Aureimonas sp. SA4125: one gene and its partner. The protein of the gene in region 2 interacts with the protein of the main gene of each other region in a pairwise test. Links are inferred from orthologs where the notes say so. Each region holds a gene or a part of one and is shown on either strand. Other genes may lie near its edges.

What was found. The genes of interacting proteins can lie anywhere in the genome.
Region 1: the proteins of rho (region 2) and hfq interact in binary tests that used the Escherichia coli proteins (3 or more experiments, as listed by UniProt). The link is inferred for Aureimonas sp. SA4125 from one-to-one orthologs.

Annotation. Positions count from the first base shown.
Region 1 is NZ_AP025032.1:2,371,342-2,377,277, reverse strand. What follows is about bases 1,880-4,663. They hold hfq (RNA chaperone Hfq), read left to right. Parts: upstream 1,880-3,040; coding sequence 3,041-3,286; downstream 3,287-4,663. Other genes in these bases: hflX (GTPase HflX), read left to right, coding at 3,371-4,663; Sa4125_RS11010 (sigma-54 dependent transcriptional regulator), read left to right, coding at 1,880-2,844. Also shown: Sa4125_RS11015 (PAS domain-containing sensor histidine kinase), read left to right, coding at 1-1,480; more of Sa4125_RS11010, read left to right, coding at 1,480-1,879; more of hflX, read left to right, coding at 4,664-4,675; mazG (nucleoside triphosphate pyrophosphohydrolase), read right to left, coding at 4,757-5,629. UniProt on the Escherichia coli protein: RNA chaperone that binds small regulatory RNA (sRNAs) and mRNAs to facilitate mRNA translational regulation in response to envelope stress, environmental stress and changes in metabolite concentrations.
Region 2 is NZ_AP025032.1:4,639,269-4,647,219, reverse strand. The notes cover bases 1,948-4,770. They hold rho (transcription termination factor Rho), read left to right. Parts: upstream 1,948-2,637; coding sequence 2,638-3,903; downstream 3,904-4,770. Other genes in these bases: mnmE (tRNA uridine-5-carboxymethylaminomethyl(34) synthesis GTPase MnmE), read left to right, coding at 4,172-4,770; Sa4125_RS21950 (membrane-bound PQQ-dependent dehydrogenase, glucose/quinate/shikimate family), read right to left, coding at 1,948-2,177. In the rest of the region: more of Sa4125_RS21950, read right to left, coding at 1-1,947; more of mnmE, read left to right, coding at 4,771-5,485; tRNA uridine-5-carboxymethylaminomethyl(34) synthesis enzyme MnmG, read left to right, coding at 5,565-7,454; 16S rRNA (guanine(527)-N(7))-methyltransferase RsmG, read left to right, coding at 7,444-7,951. UniProt on the Escherichia coli protein: Facilitates transcription termination by a mechanism that involves Rho binding to the nascent RNA, activation of Rho's RNA-dependent ATPase activity, and release of the mRNA from the DNA template.

The DNA of each region.
Region 1 (5,936 bases), 2.3 Mb from region 2 along the record:
CGACAATATCTTTCTCTACACCGTGCGGGCCGTCGATCCCGAGGTCATCTCGGCGCTGCGGCTGATGGAGGATCGCTCGGCGGAATATTCGAGCCTCCAGAGCAACCGGATCGGGACCCAGATCGCGTTCGCGCTGCTCTATCTCGGCATTACGCTGATCGTTCTCCTGTCTGCGATCTGGACCGGCATCGGCGTCGCCGACCGTCTGGTGCGGCCGATCCGGCTCCTCATCTCTGCCGCCGACGAGGTCAGTGAAGGAAATCTCGCCATTTCCGTGCCGGTGCGCGCCTCGGACGGTGACGTCGGCTCGCTGTCCAACACCTTCAACAACATGATCCGCCAGCTGCGGACGCAGCGGGGCGAACTCGTGCACGCGAAGGACGTGATCGACGAGCGGCGGCGCTTCACAGAAGCCGTGCTCTCGGGCGTGACCGTCGGCGTCATGGGCGTCGGCAGCGATGGCACGATCTCGATGCTGAACCCTTCGGCCGAGCGCATTCTGGCGGTTTCCTCGGGCGAGGCGGTCGGGCGCAACCTGCGCGAGATCTTTCCGCTGATCGCCCAGATCCACCGCGCCGCCGCGGCCTCGCGCAAGGCGGAGTACCAGGAAGAGATCAAGCTGCGCACCCAGGAGCGCGAACGGGTTCTGGCCATTCGCGTGACCTCGGAGGAGACCCGCGAAGGCGCGCAGTCGAGCGTCGTCACCATCGACGACATCACCGACCTCGTCGACGCGCAGCGCTCGTCTGCCTGGGCCGATGTCGCCCGCCGCATCGCCCATGAGATCAAGAACCCGCTGACCCCGATCCAGCTCTCGGCTGAACGCATCAGGCGGCGCTATGGCAAGATGGTCGAGGGCGATCGCGAAGTGTTCGATCGCTGCGTCGACACGATCATCCGGCAGGTCTCCGACATCGGCCGCATGGTTGACGAATTCTCCAGCTTCGCGCGCATGCCAAAGCCGCGCATGGAAAACCGGGATCTTCGGGAAGCGCTGAAGGAAGCGGTTTTCATGCGCGAGATGGGCGATCACGGCATCGTTTTCTCGACCGACTTCGGTGCGGCGCCGCTCTTTGGGACATTCGACATCCGCCTTCTAAGCCAGGCCTTCGGCAACATCGTGAAAAACGCCGTCGAGTCCGTTGAGGCTTCCGAACTCGCGGAAGGCAGGATCGGCATTGCCGTCACGACGTCCGGTGGTTTTCACCGGATCGATTTCACCGACAACGGCCGCGGCTTTCCCCGCGAGGATCGCGAACGCCTTCTGGAGCCCTATATGACGACGCGCGAGAAGGGGACCGGCCTCGGCCTCGCCATCGTGCGCAAGATCATCGAGGAGCATGGCGGCACGATCCAACTCGGTGACGCCCCGGAACAAGAACAGGGCGCTCTGGTTCGTGTCGTTCTGCCGGCAACGCAGACGCCTGCGGACGACGCGAGCCCCTCACATTCCCCTGCAGTAGAAAGGACTGGTGACTGATGGCGTCAGACATCCTCATCGTCGATGACGAAGCCGACATCCGTGATCTCGTCGCCGGCATTCTGGAGGACGAAGGCCACGAGACGCGCATCGCCGGCAATTCCGACGCTGCGCTGCAGGCGATCGCCGACCGTGTGCCGCGTCTGGTCTTCCTCGACATCTGGCTCCAGGGCAGCCGGCTCGACGGGCTCGACCTTCTCGAGGCGATCAAGGCGCAGCATCCTGAGGTTCCCGTGGTCATGATCTCGGGCCACGGCAACATCGAGACGGCCGTCTCGGCGATCCGTCGCGGTGCCTACGACTATATCGAGAAGCCCTTCAAGGCCGACCGCCTGGTGCTGGTCGCGGAAAGGGCGCTCGAGACCTCCAAGTTGCGGCGCGAGGTCTCGGACCTCCGGCGCCGCTCGGTCGACTTCTCCGAGCTCCTCGGCAAGTCGCATCCGATGAACCAGCTGCGCACGACGATCGAGCGCGTGGCGCCGACCAACAGCCGCGTGATGATTCTCGGGCCCTCGGGCTCGGGCAAGGAAATGGTGGCCCGCGCCATCCATGCCGCCTCTGCCCGCGCCAACGGCCCCTTCGTCGCGTTGAACGCCGCAGCGATCACGCCGGATCGCATGGAGGTCGAGCTGTTCGGCACCGACGCGCCTGCTGGCGTCGAGCGCAAGGTCGGTGCCTTCGAGGAAGCGCACGGCGGCATCCTCTACCTCGACGAAGTCGGCGACATGCCGCGCGAGACGCAGAACAAGATCCTGCGCGTCCTGACCGAACAGACTTTCGAGCGTGTCGGCGGAACCAAGCGCGTCAAGGTCGACGTGCGCATCGTGTCCTCGACGGCGCAGAACCTGGAATCGATGATCAGCGAAGGAACGTTCCGGGAGGACCTCTATCACCGGCTCGCGGTCGTGCCGATCGCCGTGCCGCCCTTGTCAGAACGCCGCGCCGACATCCCGCTGCTGATCGAGGCTTTCATGAAGCAGATCGGCGAGCAGACCGGTATCAAGACGAAGGCGATCAGCCCTGAAGCCATGGCAGTGCTGCAGTCGAGCGATTGGCCGGGCAACATCCGCCAGCTGCGCAACAATGTCGAACGGCTGATGATCCTCTCGCGGGAGGGCGACGACGATGCGCCGATCTCGGCCGACATGCTGCCGCACGAGGTCGGCGACATGCTGCCGCGCACGCCGAGCCAGTCTGACGGCCGCATTCTGGCGCTTCCCCTGCGTGACGCCCGGGAGGTCTTCGAGAAGGAATATCTGATGGCGCAGATCAACCGCTTCGGCGGCAACATCTCGCGTACGGCCGAATTCGTCGGCATGGAACGCTCGGCGCTTCACCGCAAGCTGAAGTCCCTCGGCATCTGACGTTTTGGCGCGCCAGGGCCGCTGCAGCATGGGTTTGGATGGGGACGCGCAACGGGGTGCCGAGGTTGCGCCGCAGCAGCCAAAAGTGCTATCCGGGTGGCGATCGGCATGCGTCCTTAGACTGCCCATATCAGACCGAACCGCGCCCGCCCGGGCAACGTCCTGGGTTACGCCAACAAGAAAATAGGAATGTCTCATGGCCGATCGCTTGCAGAACCTGCAGGACGTCTTTCTGAACACCGTCAGAAAGCAGAAGATCTCCCTCACCATCTTTCTCGTGAACGGCGTCAAGCTCACAGGCGTGGTGACATCGTTCGACAATTTCTGCGTGCTGCTGCGCCGCGATGGCCACTCGCAGCTCGTCTACAAGCATGCCATCTCGACCATCATGCCATCACAGCCGGTGAACATGTTCGAGACCGAAGAGCCAGGACAAGTCTGATTGACCGAATTCGACGAGACGCGGCCGAAAGGTCCCATTGAGCACAAGGCCGTCGTGACGCGGGCAGGGGTGTTCGTGCCGCTCCTGAAGAAGGTGCAGTTGGCCGAGGACCGCGCCAGTGCGGGTACCGATGTCATCAGGCGCGCCGACGAGCAGCGGCTTGAGGAGATCTGCGGTCTGGCCGCGGCGATCGATCTCGAGATCGTGGCCCGCGGGATCATCTCCGTGGCAAAGGCCCGGCCGGCGACGCTGATCGGTGCAGGCAAGGTCGAGGAACTGAAGGGCGTCGTCGCCGCGGAGGAGATCGGGCTCGTCATCATCGACCATCCGCTGACGCCCGTGCAGCAGCGCAATCTGGAAAAGGAACTGGGCACCAAGGTGCTCGACCGGACCGGCCTGATCCTCGAGATCTTCGGGCGCCGCGCGCGCACGAAGGAGGGAAGGCTGCAGGTCGAGCTGGCGCACCTGAACTATCAGAAGGGCCGGCTTGTCCGGTCCTGGACGCATCTGGAACGCCAGCGCGGCGGCGCCGGCTTCCTGGGCGGCCCCGGCGAGACGCAGATCGAATCCGACCGGCGTCAGTTGCAGGAGCGCATCAAGCGCCTGGAGAAGGATCTCGAAGCCGTCCGCCGCACGCGCACGCTCCACCGTGCCAAACGCAAGAAGGCGCCGCATCCCGTCATCGCCCTTGTCGGCTATACCAATGCCGGAAAGTCGACGCTGTTCAACACCATCACCGGCGCGTCCGTCCTCGCGCAGGATCTGCTCTTTGCCACGCTCGACCCGACGCTTCGCCGCATCGCGCTGCCGCACGGCACCGAGGTGATCGTCTCCGATACCGTCGGCTTCATTTCCGACCTGCCGACGCATCTCGTCGCGGCCTTCCGGGCGACGCTGGAAGAAGTGGTCGAGGCCGAGCTGATCCTGCATGTGCGCGACATGAGCGATCCCGACGCCTCGGCGCAGGCGAGCGACGTCAACAAGATCCTGGCCGATCTCGACATCGACACCGCCGATGCCGGGCACCTCGTCGAGGTCTGGAACAAGGTCGACCTTCTCGACGAGGCGGCCATCGCTCAGTTGCACACGGCCGCCGCCAACCGCGCCGAAGGCCACGGCGTCCATCTGGTGTCCGCTCTTACGGGAGATGGCCTGCCGGCACTCCTGGCAGACATCGAGACGCGCATCGGTGGCGTGCTGGGTGAAGTGACGCTGACCATCCAGCCGGAAGCCCTGTCGGTGCTCCCCTGGCTGTACGAGAACGCGTCGGTCCACCATCGCGTCGACCAGGAGGACGGGGCCGTCGAACTGACCGCCGAGATCACCACGCAGGCTCATGCCGAGCTTCGCCGCATGGCCGAAAAGAACCCCGGCCTGCAGATCGACTGAGGGCAGGGCTATCCCTGCCGAACTCTCGCCGGGCCAGGCGCCCGGGTGCCAGGCCCGCACGGAAAGGGCGAAACCCTGCAGCTAGGCTGGGATCTGATCCGCCTCAGCCAGGCGCTTGGCTTCGATCCAGAGCGCTTCCATCTCGTCCAGCGACGCGGCCTGCAGGGAACTGCCGCGGGCGCCGAGGCTGGACTCGATATGGTTGAACCGTCCGCGGAATTTTGAGACGCAGCGGCGCAGCGCCTTCTCCGGGTCAAGCCCGTGGTAGCGGGCGAGATTCACCAGCGTGAACAGAAGGTCCCCGAACTCGTCCTCCATGGCGTCCGTGTCGCCGGCGGCCAGAGCCACGTCGAACTCGGCAAACTCCTCGTCGATCTTGGCATGGATCGGCGCCGCCGCGTCCCAGTCAAAGCCGACCTTGGCCGCTCGCTCCTGCACCTTCAGCGCCAGGGTGAGGGCCGGAAAGTTGCCGGGAACGCTGTCGAGGAGCAGGGCGGTCGCGCTCCTTTCGGGGGATGCCTCCCAACCGCTTCCGCCCGGCCGGGCCCGCGCCATCCGCGCCAGGGCCTTTTCGGCGCGTTCCTCTGCCTTGATCCGCTCCCACTGGCCTTTGGCGGATTTCGCATTGCGCGCGGTCTCGTCTCCGAAGACATGAGGGTGCCGGCGGATCATCTTCTGGGTGATGCCCTCGACAACGTCCTCGAACCGGAACAGCCCCTGCTCCTCGGCCAGACGCGCGTGATAGACGACCTGCAGCAGCAGGTCTCCGAGCTCCTCGCGAAGATCCTCGGCATCGCGTCGCTCGATCGCGTCGGCAACCTCATAGGCCTCCTCGATGGTGTAGGGCGCGATGGTCTCGAACGACTGTTCGATGTCCCAGGGGCATCCAGTCTCGGGATTGCGCAGCGCCGCCATGATCTCGATGAGTCGGCTGATGTCGCGCGATGGCTGCATGGGGTGCGTCCTGTATGCGGGTGGTTTGCGGCGGCGGATGTCGCGCCCGGCGCGCCACCATGCTGGCAGAAGAGACGCCCATCAAGCTCTCGTCGTCGTCCGATGGCGCGCATTTGGGCGCCGAGGCTTGGGTTCAAGGTGGTGGCTTCGGTTTTCCTGCTGCGGCGGGCCCAGACGACGCGGTCCTCGGCCGGCGGCCACTGCATCCGTCAAGGGGAACGTCTCCCGGCAAAAGCCGCATGGCATCGACTGCTCGCAAACGACATCACGCCGATGTGTTGCCTAGTTTACTTTCATTCTGGTTCAG
Region 2 (7,951 bases):
GCCGCGACATAGCCCCAGGGCGGCGCCTGGCAGGGCAGGCCGAGAACCGAGGTGAAGGCGCTCAGCTTGATCGCGAAGGGCGCGCCGAAATTCTCGTTCAGCGAGGGCAGGGCGCCCGCCGGCTTCTGGCCGCCGTCCTGGACGTAGAGCGTTTCGTCGTCCGCGCGCGGCACCAGTTGCGAGGTGAAGGCGAGGTAGGTGGGGGTGGTGAAGGCGATCTGGCGCTGCGGGTCGACGGCGACGCCGCCCCAGTTGAAGACGCCGAAATTGCCGGGATAGATCAGCGAGCCCTGTTCGGACGGTGGCGTGTAGCGGCCGTCGTAGCGCAGGCTCTTCAGGGCGATGCGGCAGGCGAGCTGGTCGAACATGGTGGCGCCCCACATGTCCCTGCCGGTCAGCTCCGGCGGGTCGTAGCTCAGCGCCGATGTCGGCTGCGTCGCGGCTGTCCGGTCGCCGGGCGCGGCACCTTGCGGCGCCGGGATTTCGGTCACCGGCAGGACCGGCGTGCCGGTGCGGCGGTCGAGGACGAAGATCTCCCCCTGCTTGGTCGGCTGCACGAGCGCCGGGACGGTCTCGCCCTGGATGGTGAGGTCGATCAGGCTTGGCTGCGAGGGAACGTCGTAGTCCCAGAGATCGTGATGGACGGTCTGAAAGACCCAGCGAACCTCGCCGGTGGCGATGTCCAGCGCGACGACCGAGGACGAGAAGCGCTCGACTTCCGGCGTGCGGTTGCCACCCCACTGGTCCGGCGGCTGGTTGCCCATCGGGATGTAGACCATGCCCAGTGCCTCGTCGACGCTCGAGATCGACCAGGAGTTCGGCGAGTTCGGTGTGTAGGTCTGCCCTTCCGGCAGCGGCGCCGTCTGGTCGGGCTTGGCGCTGTCCCAGGCCCAGACGAGGTCGCCGGTATCGACGTCATAGCCGCGAATGACGCCCGACGCTTCCGCCGTCGACACATTGTCCAGAACGGTGCCGGCGACGATGATCATGTTGGCGGTGACGACGACCGGGGATGTCGAGTAATAGGCGCCGGGATTGACGTTGGGCATCTGCGACCAGCGATCGAGCTGTCCGTCGCCGCCGCCAAAATCGGCGCAGACGGCGCCGGTGTCGGGGTTGAGGGCGATGAGGCGGCCGTCGGCCGTCGGCATGAAGAGTTTCGCGCCGCAGGATGCGGTGGTGTTTGCGGCGGTCGCCGCTGCGACCGGCAGGTCCGGGTCGGCCGGATCTGCGGCGGTCGCGGTGGCGTCGGCAGGGGTGGTCAAGGGTGCCGGGGGGGCCTGCGACGCGGCGGCGGCCTGCGTCGCGGCTGCCGGCGACGCCGATGCGGCGTGGTAGGAGAGGCCGCGGCAGGTCAGGTGCTGCAGCGCCAGTGCGCCCTGGATCTTCGGATCGTAGCGCCAGACTTCCTCGCCGGTGTCGGCGTCGAGCGCGATGACGTTCTGGTGCGGCGTGCAGAGGAAAAGGCGGTCGCCGATCTTCAGCGGCGTCACCTCGAAGGTCGTCTCGACCGGATCGCCCGGCTGCTTCTCGTCGCCGGTCTCATAGGTCCAGGCGGTCTCGAGCAGGGCGACATTCTCCGGCGTGATCTCGGTGAGCGGCGAGAAGCGCTGGCCCATGCCGGTGCGCCCATACGCCTGCCACTCGCCGTCGGGCATGGTCGCATCCGGGCTGGACGCGGCCGTGCGCTCCGGCACGGTGCCCTCGATGTCGTGCAGGTCGGTGAACCAGGAGGTCACGCCGACGGCGAGCACGAGAAGCAGCGACAGGCTGAGGGCCAGGCCACCGCCGCGCCAGGCGCCGGGTGGCGTCGCGGTCCCGTCCATGGCCGTGCGCACGTCGGGCACGAACAGCGAGCGGGTGACCCAGGGCGTGAGGAGCAGCAGGCCGAGAAGGAAGATCAGGTCGCCGCGCGCGGCCAGCGGCCACCAGTCGAAGCCGACCTCCCACAGCGCCCAGACGAGGGTCCCCGCGACCAGCGCCGCGTAGACCCACAGGGCCGCCGGGCGGCGCGCGACGAGCAGCGCCGCCGTCGCCGCGAAGCCGATCGCCACGGCTGCATAGTACCAGGAGCCGCCGAGCGTGATCAGCCAGATGCCGCCGACCGCGCTTGCAAGACTGAAAAGCACAAGCAGCGCAACGGCGACCCAGAGGGCGGGATGGCGGCGGTGAAACATGAATCTGTCCTTCTGCGGCTTCGTCGGAACGACGTCCCGGCCCGGCGCTCGCTGAAAGCTGTCCGGCTGCCGGTTCCTGTTCGACGGCGGCGAGGGCCGATAAGGCCTTGAGGTGCCACCTAGTCGCCCCGTGCTGCATGAAAAGGGCATGGCCCCGGCATTTTGCGGTCCAAATGCTGCATCCATGGTCGGCCGGCAGGCGCATACCCCGGTATGCGGGTGCCGACCTCCGGCGGCGGGTGCGCGTCAAGCGAGCGAAATGGGCTTGCACCGGCGGGCGCGTGGCCGTATAGCAAAAAGAGACTTCCCGCCTTCCGAGGCGCGGGCCGGCGTTTCCGCCCCGCCTTTGCATTGCCGAAGCCGTCGCATCGACGGCGCTCCGCATCCCTACTTTCCCATGTCACAGCAGTCCCCCCGGTCGAAACCGACCAAGCGAGCGGGACGGAGCCCCATAACTCCCATGTCCGAAATGAAGCTTCAGGATCTGAAGAACAAGAAGGCCCCCGAGCTCATCGCCTTTGCCGAGGAGAACGGGGTCGAGAACGCGCCGGTCCTGCGCAAGCAGGAACTGCAGTTCGCGATCCTGAAGAACCTCGCGGCCCAGGGTGTCGAGATCATCGGCGAGGGTGTCGTCGAAGTGCTGCAGGACGGTTTCGGCTTCCTGCGCTCCCCCGATGCGAACTACCTGCCGGGCCCCGACGACATCTACATCTCGCCCTCGCAACTCCGCCGCTTCTCGCTGAAGACCGGCGACACCGTCGAAGGCCCGATCCGCAGCCCGAAGGACGGCGAACGCTATTTCGCGCTCCTCAAGGTGAACACGATCAACTTCGATGATCCCGAGCGGATCAAGCACAAGAGCCATTTCGACAATCTGACGCCGCTCTATCCGAACGAGCGCTTCAACATGGAACTGGAGAATCCGACCTCGAAGGATCTCTCGGCCCGCGTCATCGATCTCGTCGCACCGCTCGGCAAGGGTCAGCGCGCGCTGATCGTCGCACCGCCGCGGACGGGCAAGACGGTGCTCTTGCAGAACATCGCCCATTCGATCACCGCCAACCATCCGGAATGCTACCTGATCGTCCTCCTGATCGACGAGCGGCCGGAGGAAGTCACCGACATGCAGCGTTCGGTCCGCGGCGAGGTGGTCTCCTCGACCTTCGACGAACCGGCGGTGCGCCACGTCCAGGTCGCCGAAATGGTCATCGAAAAGGCCAAGCGCCTCGTCGAGCATGGCCGCGACGTCGTCATTCTCCTCGATTCCATTACCCGCCTCGGCCGCGCCTACAACACCGTCGTGCCGTCCTCCGGCAAGGTACTGACGGGCGGCGTCGACGCGAACGCCCTGCAGCGGCCGAAGCGCTTCTTCGGCGCCGCGCGCAACATCGAGGAAGGCGGCTCGCTGACCATCATCGCGACCGCCCTGATCGACACCGGCAGCCGCATGGACGAAGTCATCTTCGAAGAGTTCAAGGGCACCGGCAATTCGGAAATCGTTCTTGACCGCAAGGTCGCGGACAAGCGCATCTACCCCGCCATGGACATCCTCAAGTCCGGAACGCGCAAGGAAGAGCTGCTCGTTCCGAAGGCCGACCTTCAGAAGATCTTCGTTCTGCGCCGCATCCTCGCGCCCATGGGCACGACCGATGCGGTCGAATTCCTGAACGACAAGCTGAAGCAGACGAAGATGAACGCGGACTTCTTCGACTCCATGAATACCTGATCGATCCGGCATCGATTCGCAGGCGGTCCGATCCCTCAGGGGTCGGACCGTTTTGCGTTCGGCCCGGGATTCTCGCTGCGCCATCGATGATGAGAGCCGCGCTTGGAACGGCGCTGGGGTGACGGGTTCCAGCCTAGGGGCGCCCGCCGACCGCGGGATTTCCGGTACAGTTTCCTTGTCAATAAATTGATTCGGATCCGGACCGACCGCTACGAACGACCTCGCATCACCTGCTGGCAATCTCTCTCGGAAAACGTCGGATACGCCCTTGCAAGAGACCATCGTCGCGCTGTCTTCGGGATCGCTGCCGTCCGGCATTGCGGTCGTGCGCATCAGCGGTCCCGCCAGCACGGTCGCGCTGGAAGCGTTGACAGGATCCGTTCCGGCCGCGCGGCGAGCCGTGCTGCGGCGGATCGGGAATATCGAGGGGCTCGAGATCGACCGGGGTCTCGTTCTCTTCTTCCAGGGACCGGCGACGGTCACGGGCGAGGATCTGGCCGAACTCCATCTTCACGGTGGAAGGGCCGTTGTCGCCGCCTGCCTCGAGGCACTCACCGCCCTGCCCGGAATCCGTCTGGCCGAGGCCGGCGAGTTCACCCGCCGCGCTTTCGAAAATGGCCGGATCGACCTGACGGAGGCCGAGGGTCTCGCCGATCTCCTGGCGGCCGAAACTGCGTCGCAGCACCGCCTGGCGCTGTCGCAGGTCGGTGGCAGCCTTCGCGGGCTGTACGAAGGCTGGATGACCTCGCTGGTGCAGGCGCGCGCGATGCTGGAGGCATCGCTCGACTTTTCCGATGAGGGAGACGTCGGCGAAGACGCTGCCGATGCTGTGGCGCCCGCTTTGGCAAGACTTGCCACGGAGATGAAGACCCATCTCGCTTCGGCCCATCGGGGCGAGATCTTGCGCGACGGATTTCGCGTCGCGATCATCGGTGCGCCGAATGTCGGCAAGTCGAGCCTGCTGAACGCCCTCGCCGACCGCGATGTCGCCATCGTCTCCGATATCCCAGGCACGACGCGCGATGTGATTGACGTATCCCTCGACCTCGGCGGTATTCGCGTCCGCATTTCGGATACGGCCGGCCTTCGCGACACCGAGGATGCAATCGAGTCCATCGGAATTGCCCGGGCTCAGGAGGCGGCGGCAGCGGCAGATCTTGTTCTGGTGCTGGACGACGGGACCGCGACTCACGTGAAACATGGCGGGAGTGGCGAGGGACAAAAGTATCTCAGGCTGAGGACGAAATCTGACCTGATGTCGCGCGACGATCGATTCGGCTGCGAAACACTGGCGGTTTCAACGGCGACGGGCGAGGGGCTTTCCCAGCTTTTGTCCGTGCTCGCGCGGTATGCAGAAGAGGCCGCGGGTGATCCTGGCGCCGTCGTTCCCGTCCGTTTGCGTCATCGCGAAATCGTCGCCGATGCCTTGGCCTTGCTTGGCGATGCGCAGGCCTTGTCGGCGCCGGAGATCCAGGCGGACGGGTTGCGTCGGGCGACCGATCGTCTGGGCGCGCTGACGGGAAGGGTCGGGGTCGAGGACCTTCTTGACGTCATCTTTTCCGAATTCTGCATCGGCAAGTGACTCACGTGAAACAGGCGGACGCCGGCGAGGACGTGAGCTTCCATTGACAGGCAGGCCACCCATCGGCTTAACCCTCGTCATGCAAGACAATCCGAATCCATCCTGCGACGTTATCGTCATCGGCGGTGGCCATGCCGGCTGCGAGGCGGCGGCGGCGTCAGCCCGGCTCGGTGCGCGGACGCTGCTCGTCACCCATCGCTTCGACACGATCGGCGCGATGAGCTGCAATCCGGCGATCGGCGGGATCGGAAAGGGCCATCTGGTTCGCGAAATCGATGCGCTGGACGGTCTGATGGGCCGGGTGGCGGACGCCGCCGGCATCCAGTTTCGCCTGCTCAACCGGCGAAAAGGCCCGGCGGTTCGAGGGCCGCGGACGCAGGCGGATCGCAAGCTCTATCGCCTGGCGATGCAGGCAGCGATCCGCGACACCGCCAATCTCACCGTCGTTGAAGGCGATGTCTTCGACCTCGCTTTCTCCGGGGACAATGTCCTTAACGGCGTCATCCTCGCCGACGGTCGCACGATCCGGTGCGGCGCCGCCATCCTGACCACGGGTACCTTCCTCTCTGGTCTTATCCATATGGGTGACCGCCAGATCCCGGCCGGTCGCATGGGCGAGGATCCGTCGCTCGGCCTCTCCGGCACTCTGCGCCGCCTTGGATTGCGCCTGGGCCGGTTGAAGACCGGCACACCCGCACGCCTCGACGGAAAGACGATCGACTGGTCAGGCCTCGACATGCAGATGGCCGACGACGAGCCGCAGCCCTTTTCCTATCTCACGCAGACGATCACCAATCGCCAGATCGCCTGCGGCATCACGCGCACGACGCCGCAGACGCATCAGATCATCCGCGACAATCTCCAGCGATCGGCGCTCTATTCCGGTGCGATCGAGGGCGTCGGCCCGCGCTACTGCCCGTCGATCGAGGACAAGATCGTCAAGTTCGGCGAACGCGACGGTCATCAGATCTTCCTCGAGCCGGAGGGCCTCGACGACGACACGGTCTATCCGAACGGCCTGTCGACCTCGCTCCCCGAGGAGGTTCAGCAGGAGTTTTTGCGGTCGATTCCAGGTCTTGGACGCGTCGAGATCCTGAAGCCCGGCTACGCCATCGAATACGACCATGTCGATCCGCGCGAGCTGCACGCGACCCTCGAGGTTCGCGCGGCTCCCGGCCTGTTTCTTGCCGGACAGATCAACGGGACCACGGGTTACGAAGAGGCTGCGGCGCAAGGGCTTTGGGCCGGGCTGAATGCCGCTCGCCGCGCCGGCGGATCGGAACCCGTCCGCATCGGCCGCGCCGACGCCTATCTCGGCGTGATGCTCGACGATCTGACGCGCACCGGTGTGAGCGAGCCGTACCGCATGTTCACCTCGCGCGCCGAGTTCCGCCTGTCGCTGCGCGCCGACAATGCCGACCGGCGGCTGACGCCGCTGGGGCTGTCGCTCGGCCTGGTCGGCAGCGAGAGGGAAACAGCCTTCCAATCCAGCGAGGCTCTGCTCGCCTCGGCGCGGGAGACGTTGGAAAAGCTGACAATCTCTCCGAGCAGCGGCGAGCGGCTCGGCCTGTCTCTCAATCGTGACGGACGCCCTCGCAGCGCTTGGGGCCTGCTTGCCCAGCCGGATATCGATCTCTCTCGGCTTGCGTCGATCTGGCCAGAAATTGCCGACATCGGCGGATCGATTCGGGAGCGTATCGAAATCGAGGCGACATACGACGTCTATCTCGACCGTCAGCAGCGCGAGCAAGACCGGTTGCGGCGCGACGAGGCGGTGGTCATTCCCACCGGATTCGACTTCAGCCAGCTTCCGGGGCTGTCCAATGAATTGAAGCATAAGCTCACTCTGCATCGACCAGCCTCTCTCGCGGAGGCCGAGCGCATCGACGGCATGACACCGTCGGGATTGGCACTGATTCTCATCGGTATCCGGAAGGCAATGCGGAAGGAGACCGTCGATGCGGCCTGAACGCGAGCCCCCACCCCGCGTCGCCGTTCGACGGACGAAAAAGCCGGACCGGGTGGATCCTACGATCCTGGCGGCGGACCGTGCCGCCTTTCTGTCGCGCCGGCCTGTTTCACGTGAAACATTGGAGAGGCTGGACCGCTACGTCTCGCTGCTGCTCGAATGGCAGGCGAAAACAAATCTTGTCGCCTCCTCGACCCTGGCAGAACTTTGGACCCGCCATCTGGAAGACTCCCTGCAACTCGCCGAGCTCGCGCCGACCACGGCCCGATGGTGCGACTTGGGGTCGGGCGGCGGATTTCCGGGGATCGTCACGGCGATCCTGGGCGTCGGCATACCGGATGCGCATGTCGATCTCATCGAAAGCAATGACAAGAAGGCCGCTTTTCTGCGCGCGGCGATCCGCGAAACGGGCGTCTCCGCCACCGTCCATGCGGCCCGCATCGAGGACTGTGCCGCGATCCTTGGCCGGGCCGATGCGGTCAGCGCCCGGGCGCTGG